DNA from 3 places in the Diaphorobacter sp. JS3051 genome. Region 2 is predicted to be linked to each of the others. Evidence: predicted binding sites of a transcription regulator. Region 2 holds the regulator's gene; each other region holds the start of a gene.
The links. The regulator sigma-54, encoded in region 2, starts transcription at its own class of promoters, with help from an activator protein. The targets are predictions, from matches to a motif close to TGGCANGNAANCTGCTTT.

Region 1 (3,272 bases), 130 kb from region 2:
TGCGCCGGGCTCGCCCAGTGCCAGCCCCAGGCGCGTGAGGTACTGCGCAACCGCCAGATGGTCCATGGCATGGAACATGGCCGGTGCAGTGAACGCCGTGCCATAACCGCGCGAGCAAATCGTGCAGTTGTTCATGTTGGCGCCCCAGGCCGCGTGGCGCAGCGGCATGAGCACCTCGCAGGCTGCGGCGCGCTGCGCGTCGGGAATCTTGTCGATCAGGCCGCGCGACTCGACAAACTGGTAATTGGCTTCCATCGCCTCTTGCTGGCGCGCACGCGCCATGGTCCAGTTGGCGTAGTAGAACTGGCGGGGGTCGCGCAGCGCATCCCAGTCGGCCAGCTTGACCGCGGTGCGCGTGGCATCGAACAGTTCAAACTCGGGCTCCCAGGTCGGGCGGTAATTGAAGTTCGCGGCGGGCTGCATGCCCAGCGTGGCTTCAAGGTAGCGCGACGCGGGGCTTGTCGCCCGTGTAGGCCGCCACGCGGGCGAAGGTGTTGCGCAGCGGCTGTATCTCGCGCGCCTGCAGGTCGATGTTCATGGGGCTTGTCTCCTGGTAATGGTTGCTAGTGTGGTGTCTCAAAAATAGATAGAACTATTTTGACCGGTGTTGGTCGAATCAGCTTCCTTATAGGAGACTACGCTGATGGCCCACCCTGGACGCCCCGCCACGAAGCTGCAGATCACCGATGCCGAGCGCGCAGAGCTGCATGCGCGACTGCGCGTACGCAAAGCGCCCGAGGACGAGAAGCTGCGCATGCGAATCGTGCTGGGCTGCGCAGATGGGGAGTCGGGCACCATGATTGCCCAACGCTTGGGCACGACGGTGCAAACTGTCTCCAAGTGGCGGCGGCGCTACCGGGCGTATCGTCTGGCGGGTTTGACCGATGCCCCGCGCGCTGGCCGCCCGCGCAGTGTGGGCGACGAGCAGGTTCAGCTCATTGTGGACAAGGTTCGCCAGAGCAAGCCTGACAACGCCACGCACTGGAGCGTGCGCCAGATGAGTCGGCACGCTGGCGTATCGCCCGCGACGGTGCAGCGCATCTGGCATGCCTTTGGGCTGAAGCCGCACCTGCAAGAAACCTTCAAGCTATCGACGGATCCCCATTTCGTGGACAAGGTACGGGATGTGGTGGGGCTGTATATGGCACCACCCGATCGCGCCTTGGTGCTGTGCGTGGACGAGAAGAGCCAGATCCAGGCTCTGGATCGCACCCAACCAGGGTTACCACTGACGTTTGGCAAACCCAGCACGCGCACGCACGATTACAAGCGCCATGGCACAACGTCGCTGTTTGCAGCGCTGGATGTGGCCACTGGCAAAGTCATAGGACAGCTCAAGCGCCGTCACCGCAGTGTGGAATTCCTGCAGTTCCTCAAAGCCATCGATGCAGCGGTGCCTGGCGAACAAGACATCCACCTGATCATGGACAACTACGGCACGCACAAGACGCAGGCAGTGCGGGCCTGGCTAGCAGCCCATCCTCGCTACCACGTTCACTTCACGCCCACCTCAGCGTCCTGGCTCAATCTGGTCGAGCGTTTCTTTAGCCAGATCAGCGAGCAGTGGATCAAGCGCAGCGCCCACACCAGCGTTGCTCAGCTGGAGCAATCCATACGGGAATACATTGATCGTCACAACGAGGATCCCAAGCCGTTCGTGTGGCATAAAAGTGCGGACACCATCTTGGCATCTGTGGCGCGGGCAGCGAGTACCATTATTTGATGATTACTTTTGAGACACCACACTAGGGGCAGGGTTCAGTCGTCCAGGTGGCGCACGCGGTGCGCCGCACAAAAGGCCTCGAATGCCGGTGCGGGGAGCATCAGCTCCACCGACAGCTCGGGCCATCCGATCGAGAAAGCAAACTCGACAAAGCCGTTGTCGCGGCGGCCCAGCACGCGCACAAACCGCTGCGACAGATCGCAGACGGGTTGCGGGGTGGCAGATGCGTCGGTGGCAATGGCGGTGTGGGTCATGACGGTCTCCTTTTCGGTTGTGCGCCATCTGTTTTGCACGGGCCGTGCCAATGCCCGCCGACTTCCCGGAAATATCGATAAATTCAGGGTTAATCCCTACCAATTCGTGGCAAAGAAGCCCGTCTGCAGGCTGCCAGCAGCCGGCTGCGGCGCCCGCGGCCAGCCCGGAGGCGCGATTGCTGCACAGCAGCATGATGTTTTGATGAGACCCAGGGATCAGCCAGTTCATGAAATGATGAAAAACCTCCCCGGGTCGATCCCGATGGACGGCCACCCGCCGTTTATCGATACTTTTTTCATGCCGGCCACCACCCTGCCCCCCTACCCGTCCGACGCCGACTTGCGCCGGCTGGTGCACTTCTCGCCCGTCGATGGGCGCATCTGGCTGGCTGATCAGCGCATGCTGCTGGTACATGCGGCGGCCTTTCAGGCGTTGCGGCGCGAGCTGGTGGCCAGCCTGGGGCCGGAGCACGCCCGCCGCTTGCTGATGCGTGCGGGCTACGCATCGGGCGAGCGCGATGCGCTGCTGGCGCGCCAGGTGCGGCCGGGCGCATCGCTGTTCGACGCCTTTGCCGTCGGGCCGCAGCTGCACATGCTGGAAGGCGCTGTGCGCGTGCAGCCGAAGGTGTTCGAGCTGGACGAGGCGGCAAGCCACTTTCACGGCATCTTTCAGTGGGATCACAGCTGGGAGGCCGAGGTGCACCAGCGCGCCTGGGGCCCGCAAGGTGCGCCCGTGTGCTGGATGCTGCTCGGCTATGCCTCGGGCTACACCAGCGCGTTCTTTCGGCGTCCGGCCCTTTTCAAGGAAGTGCAGTGCACTGCCTGCGGCCACCCGCACTGCCTGATCGAGGGCCGCTTTGAGCACGAATGGCCCGACGGCGAGCAACTGGCGCGCGACTACGACCCTGACTCCATGCTGGTGCGCCTGGGCGAGCTGCAGTCGCAGGCGGATGCGCTACGCACCCAGCTACAGCCCGCGGACGACCAGGGCCCGCTGCTGGGACGCTCGCGCGCCTTCAACGACACCGTGGAGCTGCTGCGCAAGGCCGCGCCCACGCAGGTCACCGTGCTGCTGACCGGCGAGACCGGCGTGGGCAAAGAGCGCTTTGCGCGCGCGCTGCACGCCATGGGCCCGCGCGCCGACAAGCCCTTCGTGGCCGTCAACTGCGCGGCGCTGCCCGCCGATTTGATCGAAAGCGAGCTGTTCGGCGCCGAAAAAGGCGCCTACACCGGCGCCACCGCCGCGCGCGTGGGCCGCTTCGAGCGCGCGCACGGCGGCACCTTGCTGCTGGACG
Region 2 (3,272 bases):
GAGGTCATCGAATACGACGGCCGCGCCGACGTGGTGAAGCTCATCCGCCGCGCCGAGCTGCGCCGCTACCGCGAGGCCACACTGACCGACGAGCTGGCCGGCGCCCTCATCGTCTACAACAACCTCACGGACGTGTTCACCGTGGACGGGCAGAAGACCGCGCCCGCCGGCGCCACTGCCGGCACGCCGGGCGGCCGGGTGCGGGCGGTGCTCGCGCCCAAGGAGCCTGCCTCGGGCACCAGCGCCACGCCGCCCGTGCGCACCGAGCCGCCCGCGCTGCGTACCAGCCCCAGCCTGGACGGCGCAAAGTGAGCGCGGCCTTGGACGATGCGCGCATGAGCGAAGGCGTCAGCCGCCTGGAGGCGCTGCACCTGGAGAAGTCCTACGGCAGCCGCAAGGTGGTCAAGGACGTGTCCGTGGTCGTGCAAAAGGGCGAGGTGGTGGGCCTATTGGGCCCCAACGGCGCCGGCAAGACCACGTCGTTCTACATGATCGTCGGCTTGGTGCGCAGCGACGGCGGCCGCATCAGCATCGACGGGCAGGACGTGACGGACATGCCCATCCACCGGCGCTCGCGGCTGGGCCTGTCGTACCTGCCGCAGGAAGCCTCGATCTTTCGCAAGCTCAATGTCGAAGACAACGTGCGCGCGGTGCTGGAGCTGCAGACCGACGAGGCCGGCCGCACCCTGCCGCGCGCCGAGGTGGAGCGGCGCCTGACCGCGCTGCTGCAGGAGCTGCGCGTGGACCACCTGCGCAAGTCGCCTGCACTGGCGCTGTCGGGCGGCGAGCGCCGGCGCGTGGAGATCGCGCGCGCGCTGGCCACGCAGCCGCGCTTCATCCTGCTGGATGAGCCCTTTGCCGGCATCGACCCGATCGCCGTGATCGAGATCCAGCGCATCATTGGCTTTCTCAAGGCGCGCGGCATTGGCGTGCTGATCACCGACCACAACGTGCGTGAGACGCTGGGCATCTGCGACCACGCCTTCATCATCAGCGACGGCCAGGTGCTGGCTCAGGGTACGCCGTCGGACATCGTCGACAACGCGGAAGTGCGCCGGGTGTACCTGGGCGAGCACTTCCGCATGTGAGAGTGATGGGCGACCACGGCGCGATGCAGGACCAGACAGTGGGTTGCAGGCCATGAAGCCCGGCCTGTCGCTGCGCGTCTCGCAGCACCTGGCGCTCACACCGCAGTTGCAGCAGTCGATCCGCCTGCTGCAGCTGTCCACGCTGGAGCTGGCCCAGGAGGTCGAGCAGATGCTCGACGAGAACCCCTTCCTGGAGCGCACGCTGGAAGAGGCCCCGCGCGAGGAGTTCGGCCTGGCCCAGGCCGATGCGCCGGTGAGCGAGCAAGACCGCGAAGCCGAAGATGCTATTTATTCAGGAGCTGTCAGCGCAGGACAGGAAAGCGCTACAAGCCAAAATGATGCAGAAACCTCCACCGCCGAATCCACGGCCGAACCCGCGGACTGGGAAGGCGACGGCTCGGTAGACCTGGCGCCCGACGACAGCGAGTGGGGCGGCGACGCTCCGGCACGCAACGGTGCCGGCGCGGGGAGCGACGACGAGGTGGACGCCACCGAGCTGGCCCGCAGCCAGGAGTCGCTCACGGCCTTCCTGCACCGCCAGGCGCTGGCGCTGCGCCTGTCCGAGCTGGACATGGCCGCGCTGCGCTTCCTCATCGAATCGCTGAACGACGACGGCTACCTGGACGAGTCGCTGCAGGACCTGGCCGCCAGCCTGGCGGGCACCGAAGACCCCGAGCAACTCGATGAATTGGTGCACCGCTTCACAGTCGCGCTGCGCCTGCTGCAAAGCCTGGAGCCCGCGGGCGTGGGCGCGCGCGGCCTGGCCGAATGCCTCACGCTGCAGCTGCGTGCGATGGACCAGGACGAAGAGGGCGACCCCGACGTGATCCAGGCCGCGCTGGCCATTTGCGGCCAGCCGCTGGACCTGCTGGCCAAGCGCGACGTGCGCCGCCTGGCGCAGGCCTGCGGCACCAGCGAAGAGCGCACGCGTGCCGCGATGGCCTTGATCGCACGGCTGGAGCCACGCCCGGGCAGGCGCTTTGCCGACGTGGACCGCAACATCATCGTGCCCGACGTGATCGTCAAGAAAACTGGCCGCGGCGGACAGCAGAACTTCAGCGTGCAGCTCAACCCGGACGTGATGCCGCGTCTGCGCGTGCACGACATCTACGCCGGTGCGTTGCGCGGCGGCCGTGGCGAAGGCCACCAGGCGCTGCAGGCACGGCTGCAGGAGGCGCGCTGGTTCATCAAGAACATCCAGCAGCGTTTTGACACCATCCTGCGCGTGTCGCGCGCCATCGTGGAGCGGCAGAAGAACTTCTTCGTGCATGGCGAACTGGCCATGCGCCCGCTGGTGCTGCGCGACATTGCCGATGAACTGGGCCTGCACGAGTCCACCATCAGCCGCGTGACCACCGCCAAGTACATGGCCACGCCGCAAGGCACCTACGAGCTCAAGTATTTCTTCGGCTCGGGGCTGGGCACCGAAACCGGCGGCAACGCCTCCAGCACGGCCGTGCGCGCGCTCATCAAGCAGTTCATCGCGGCCGAGAACCCGCACAAGCCGCTGTCGGACAGCCAGATCGCCGAGATGCTCAAGGAGCAGGGCATTGAATGTGCGCGCCGCACCGTGGCCAAATACCGTGAGGCGCTCAAGATCGCCCCGGCCAACCTCCGCAAGGCACTTTGAACCATGGCACGCGTCGTCTTTGACCTTCCCCCGCACTTCGGCTTCAGTACCGAGCTGCAGATCTACATCAGCCATGTCAACCAGGGCGGGCACCTGGACAACGCGCAGTTGCTCAGCCTCGTGTCCGAGGCGCGTGTGCGTTTCTTCAAGTCGCTGGGCTACCCCGAGGCCGACGTGGCGGGCCTGTCCACCGTGGTGGGCGACATCGTGGCGCAGTACAAGTCCGAGGCGTTCCACGGCGAGACGCTGCGCGTGGAGATGACGCCGCAGGATTTCAACCTCTACGGCTTCGACCTCGTCTTCCGGATGACCGAGAAGAGCCAGGGGCGCGAGATCGCGCGCGGCAAGACCGGCATCGTCTTCATCGACCGGGCGGCCCGCAAGCCCGCACCCATTCCTGAATCCGTGCTCCAGCCATTGCTGCAGCGCGCAGCACAGCCGCAATGAACCAGCTTCAACTCTTCTTGCCCTGCGCCGCTGGCGTGGAGGGCTATCTGGCCGACGAGGTGCACAGCCTCACGGGGCTGGCCGGGCAGGACCTGCTCGTGGGCCGC
Region 3 (3,272 bases), 2.1 Mb from region 2:
TCGCCATAGAGGCAGGCGCCCACGAGCCGGTCGTCCTTGAGCACCAGCTTCTTGTACACACCGCCGCCCTCGGCATGCGGGTCGCTGAGCACGATCTCCTCCGTGCCCTCGCCGCCCTGGAAGTCGCCGGCGGAAAACAGGTCGATGCCCGTGACCTTGAGCTTGGTGGAGGTGAGCGAGCCCTGGTAGCGCCCGATACCCCATTCCGCCAGGTGGTTGGCCAGCACCTTGCCCTGCTCGAACAGCGGCGCCACCAGCCCGTAGGCGATGCCGCGGTGCGCCGCGCATTCGCCCACGGCGTAGATGCGCGGGTCGGTCACGGTCTGCAGCGTGTCGCTGACGACGATGCCGCGGTTGACGTGCAGGTGCATCTGCTCGGCCAGGGCCGTGTTGGGGCGGATGCCCACGGCCATCACCACGAGCTGGGCGGGCACCTCGCTGCCGTCCTTGAAGCGCACCGCGGCCACGCGGCCGTCGCCGCCGGCTACCAGTTCCTGCGTCTGCGCCTGCATCAGGAACTGCATGCCGCGCTCGGCCAGCGACTGCTGCAGCAGCTTGCCCGCCACGTCGTCAAGCTGGCGCTCCATGAGCCATTCGCCCGCATGCACCACGGTGACCTGCATGCCGCGCTTCATGAGGCCGTTGGCCGCCTCCAGGCCCAGCAGGCCGCCGCCGATCACCACGGCGTGCTTGTAGCTGGCGGCAGCGTCGATCATGGCCTGCGTGTCCGCGATGTCGCGGTAGGCCAGCACGCCGGGCAGCTCACGGCCCGGAATGGGCAGCATGAACGGGTTGGAGCCCGTGGCGAGGATCAGCCGGTCGTAGGGGGCCTCGACGGTGCGGCCGTCCTGCGCCACGCCATGCACGGTGCGCCGCGTGCGGTCCACGTGGGTCACGGTGCACCCCGCGTGCAGCGTGATGTGGTGGTCCGCATACCAGGACCAGTCGTTGAGGACGATCTCCTCCAGCGTCTGCTCGCCCGCCAGCACGGGCGACAGCAGGATGCGGTTGTAGTTGGGGTGCGGCTCGGCGCCGAACACCGTGATGTCGTAGAGGTCGGGCGCGATCTTGAGCAGCTCTTCCAGCGCGCGCACGCCTGCCATGCCATTGCCCACCATCACCAGCCTGGATTGCTTCACCATCGTCTCCCCGGCGGGAATGCCCCGCGCAGCCACATCAACAAAAAAGGCGTCCGCACGCCGCACCGGGCAGGGGCCTGGTTGCGGGTGGGGACGCCTTCGTCCCGCGAGCCCTGCCTCCGCCGTTGGAGAGGGCACGCGCTGCGGCCTACCGTGGCCGCGCTGGCTTCAATGCAATGGGCGTGCCAGGGTGCGGCGGGGTGAGAGGTGTGCGCTCATGGGTTGGGATGAATAGTCCGCTATCGCTTGATGGACAAGTGCGAGCAGCTATGGTTTTAGGAGCAATCGCGCGCTTGGGCGGGCGTGGCGGGCTGCGCACCGCCGTGGTGCAAGTGGCGGCGCGATGGTGCGAGCGCTGGCGTCCTGATTGCGCCCGGACCTCGTAGGGGATGTTGTGCCGGTGGCACGGCCCCTGCGTGCGCGCCCGATGCACCGCAATTGAACAAGAACAGCGTCCAGCGCTTGCCCCTCAAGCGCTGCCAGCGATGGAATCAGGAGCCGCCTGCCGGCGGTGGTGTTGGGTCCGTCCAGGCGCCGCCCAGCACCTTGTAGAGCGTCACGCGGTTGACCTGCTCGGCCAATTGCAGCGTGATCTGCGCCTGCTGTGCGGCATACAGCGTGCGCTGCGCGTCCAGCACGGCGAGGTAGTTGTCCGCACCGAGGCGAAAGCGTGCGTCCGACAGCTGCAGCGTGCGCTGTGTGGCCTGCACCAGCGAGCCTTGCGCCTGCAGGCGCTCGGTGAGCGTGGCGCGCTCGGCCAGCGCGTCGGCCACCTCGCGGAAGGCGGTCTGGATGGCCTTCTCGTACTGGGCCACGGCGGTGTCGCGCGTCACCTCGGCCACGCGCAGGTTGGCCTGGTTGCGGCCGGCGTCGAAGATCGGCAGGCGGATCTGCGGCGCGAACGCCCAGGTGCCGTTGCCGCCCTCGAACAGGCCCGACAGCGCATTGCTGGCCGTGCCCACCGAGGCCGTGAGCGTGATCGACGGAAAGAACGCCGCGCGGGCCGCGCCGATATTGGCCGTGGCGCCCTGCAGTGCATGCTCGGCCGCGCGCACGTCGGGGCGGCGCAGCAGCACGCTGGACGGAACGTCTGCAGGCACGGCCAGCAGCGCCGTTGCGGGCGCCGCGGGATCGGCCAGCGCGGGGACGGGGGACCGGGGGGCAGGACTGTTCGCAGTACCGGTGCCGGGAGAGGGCTGGGTTGCAGCCGTGGCCGGGCCCGCCATGGCCGTGACCGGCATGGCCGTTTCCACGGTGGCCACGCTGGCGGGCAACAACGCTGGGGGCACGGGCGATCCCACCAGCAGGGCCAGGGCGTTGCGGCTGCGCGCCAGCTGCGAGACGAAGGCGGCCGCATCCACGCGTGCGGTGTCGGCCGCCGACTGGGCCTGCGCCAGCACCAGGCCCGAGCTGGCGCCCAGTTCATGGCTGCGCTGCGTGAGCTCCAGGGCCTGCTGGCGCGTGCGCAGGGTCTCGCGCGCCAGTTGCAGGCGGCGCGCGTCGGCGTCCAGCGTGAGCCAGGCGCCGATCACCTCGGCCACCAGGCTGAGCTGCACGCTGCGGCGGTTCTCCGCCACGCGCAGGAACTCCTGCAGCGCGGCATCGTTCAGGTTGCGCACGCGGCCGAAGAAGTCGATCTCGTAGCTGCTGAAGCCCAGTGTGGCGCTGTACTGGCTGGTGGTGTTGGAGCGGCCCGCGGCGGTCAGGTCGTCAGCGGTGCGGCTGCGGTTGCCCGCGCCGGCCGCGTTCACCGTGGGAAAGCGGTCGGCCTGCACCACGCCGTACTGCGCGCGGGCCTTGTCGATGGCCAGTACCGCCACGCGCAGGTCGCGGTTGTTCGCCAGGGCCTGTTCCACCACCGTGCGCAGGCGGGCGTCCTGCACGAAGTCTTGCCAGGCCATGGGGCCGCCGTCCGGCAGCGCCACGGCGCCGGCGGTCGGTGGCTGGGGCAGGGGCGATGCCACCGTGTCCGGCACGGGCAGCGGCGGCGCTTCGTAGCGTGGCGCCAGGTTGCAGCCGGCCAGCAGGGCGCAGGCCAGGGCGGCGGTCACAGGCGTGAAGGGATGGGGGCGCGTCATGCGGCACTCTCCGGATGGATGGGGGCAGGCTGGGCCGCGTCTTCCTGGCGCGAGC

Region 1: the regulator sigma-54 is predicted to act here: its motif matches at 2,010-2,027, upstream of I3K84_RS11995 (phenol hydroxylase subunit).
Region 3: the regulator sigma-54 is predicted to act here: its motif matches at 1,310-1,327, upstream of nirB (nitrite reductase large subunit NirB).

What each region holds. Positions count from the first base shown of each region.
Region 1 covers NZ_CP065406.1:2,485,917-2,489,188, forward strand. Annotated here, with positions in the region: partial or broken gene I3K84_RS11985 (phenol hydroxylase) at 1-538, opposite strand, end outside; gene I3K84_RS11990 (IS630 family transposase) at 644-1,723, shown strand; gene I3K84_RS11995 (phenol hydroxylase subunit) at 1,759-1,977, opposite strand; gene I3K84_RS12000 (sigma-54-dependent Fis family transcriptional regulator) at 2,276-3,272, shown strand, end outside.
Region 2 covers NZ_CP065406.1:2,356,409-2,359,680, reverse strand. Annotated here, with positions in the region: gene lptA (lipopolysaccharide transport periplasmic protein LptA) at 1-312, shown strand, start outside; gene lptB (LPS export ABC transporter ATP-binding protein) at 336-1,088, shown strand; gene I3K84_RS11290 (RNA polymerase factor sigma-54) at 1,141-2,718, shown strand; gene I3K84_RS11285 (thioesterase family protein) at 2,722-3,165, shown strand; gene I3K84_RS11280 (class I SAM-dependent RNA methyltransferase) at 3,162-3,272, shown strand, end outside.
Region 3 covers NZ_CP065406.1:289,095-292,366, forward strand. Annotated here, with positions in the region: gene nirB (nitrite reductase large subunit NirB) at 1-1,142, opposite strand, end outside; gene I3K84_RS01395 (efflux transporter outer membrane subunit) at 1,631-3,217, opposite strand; gene I3K84_RS01400 (efflux RND transporter permease subunit) at 3,214-3,272, opposite strand, start outside.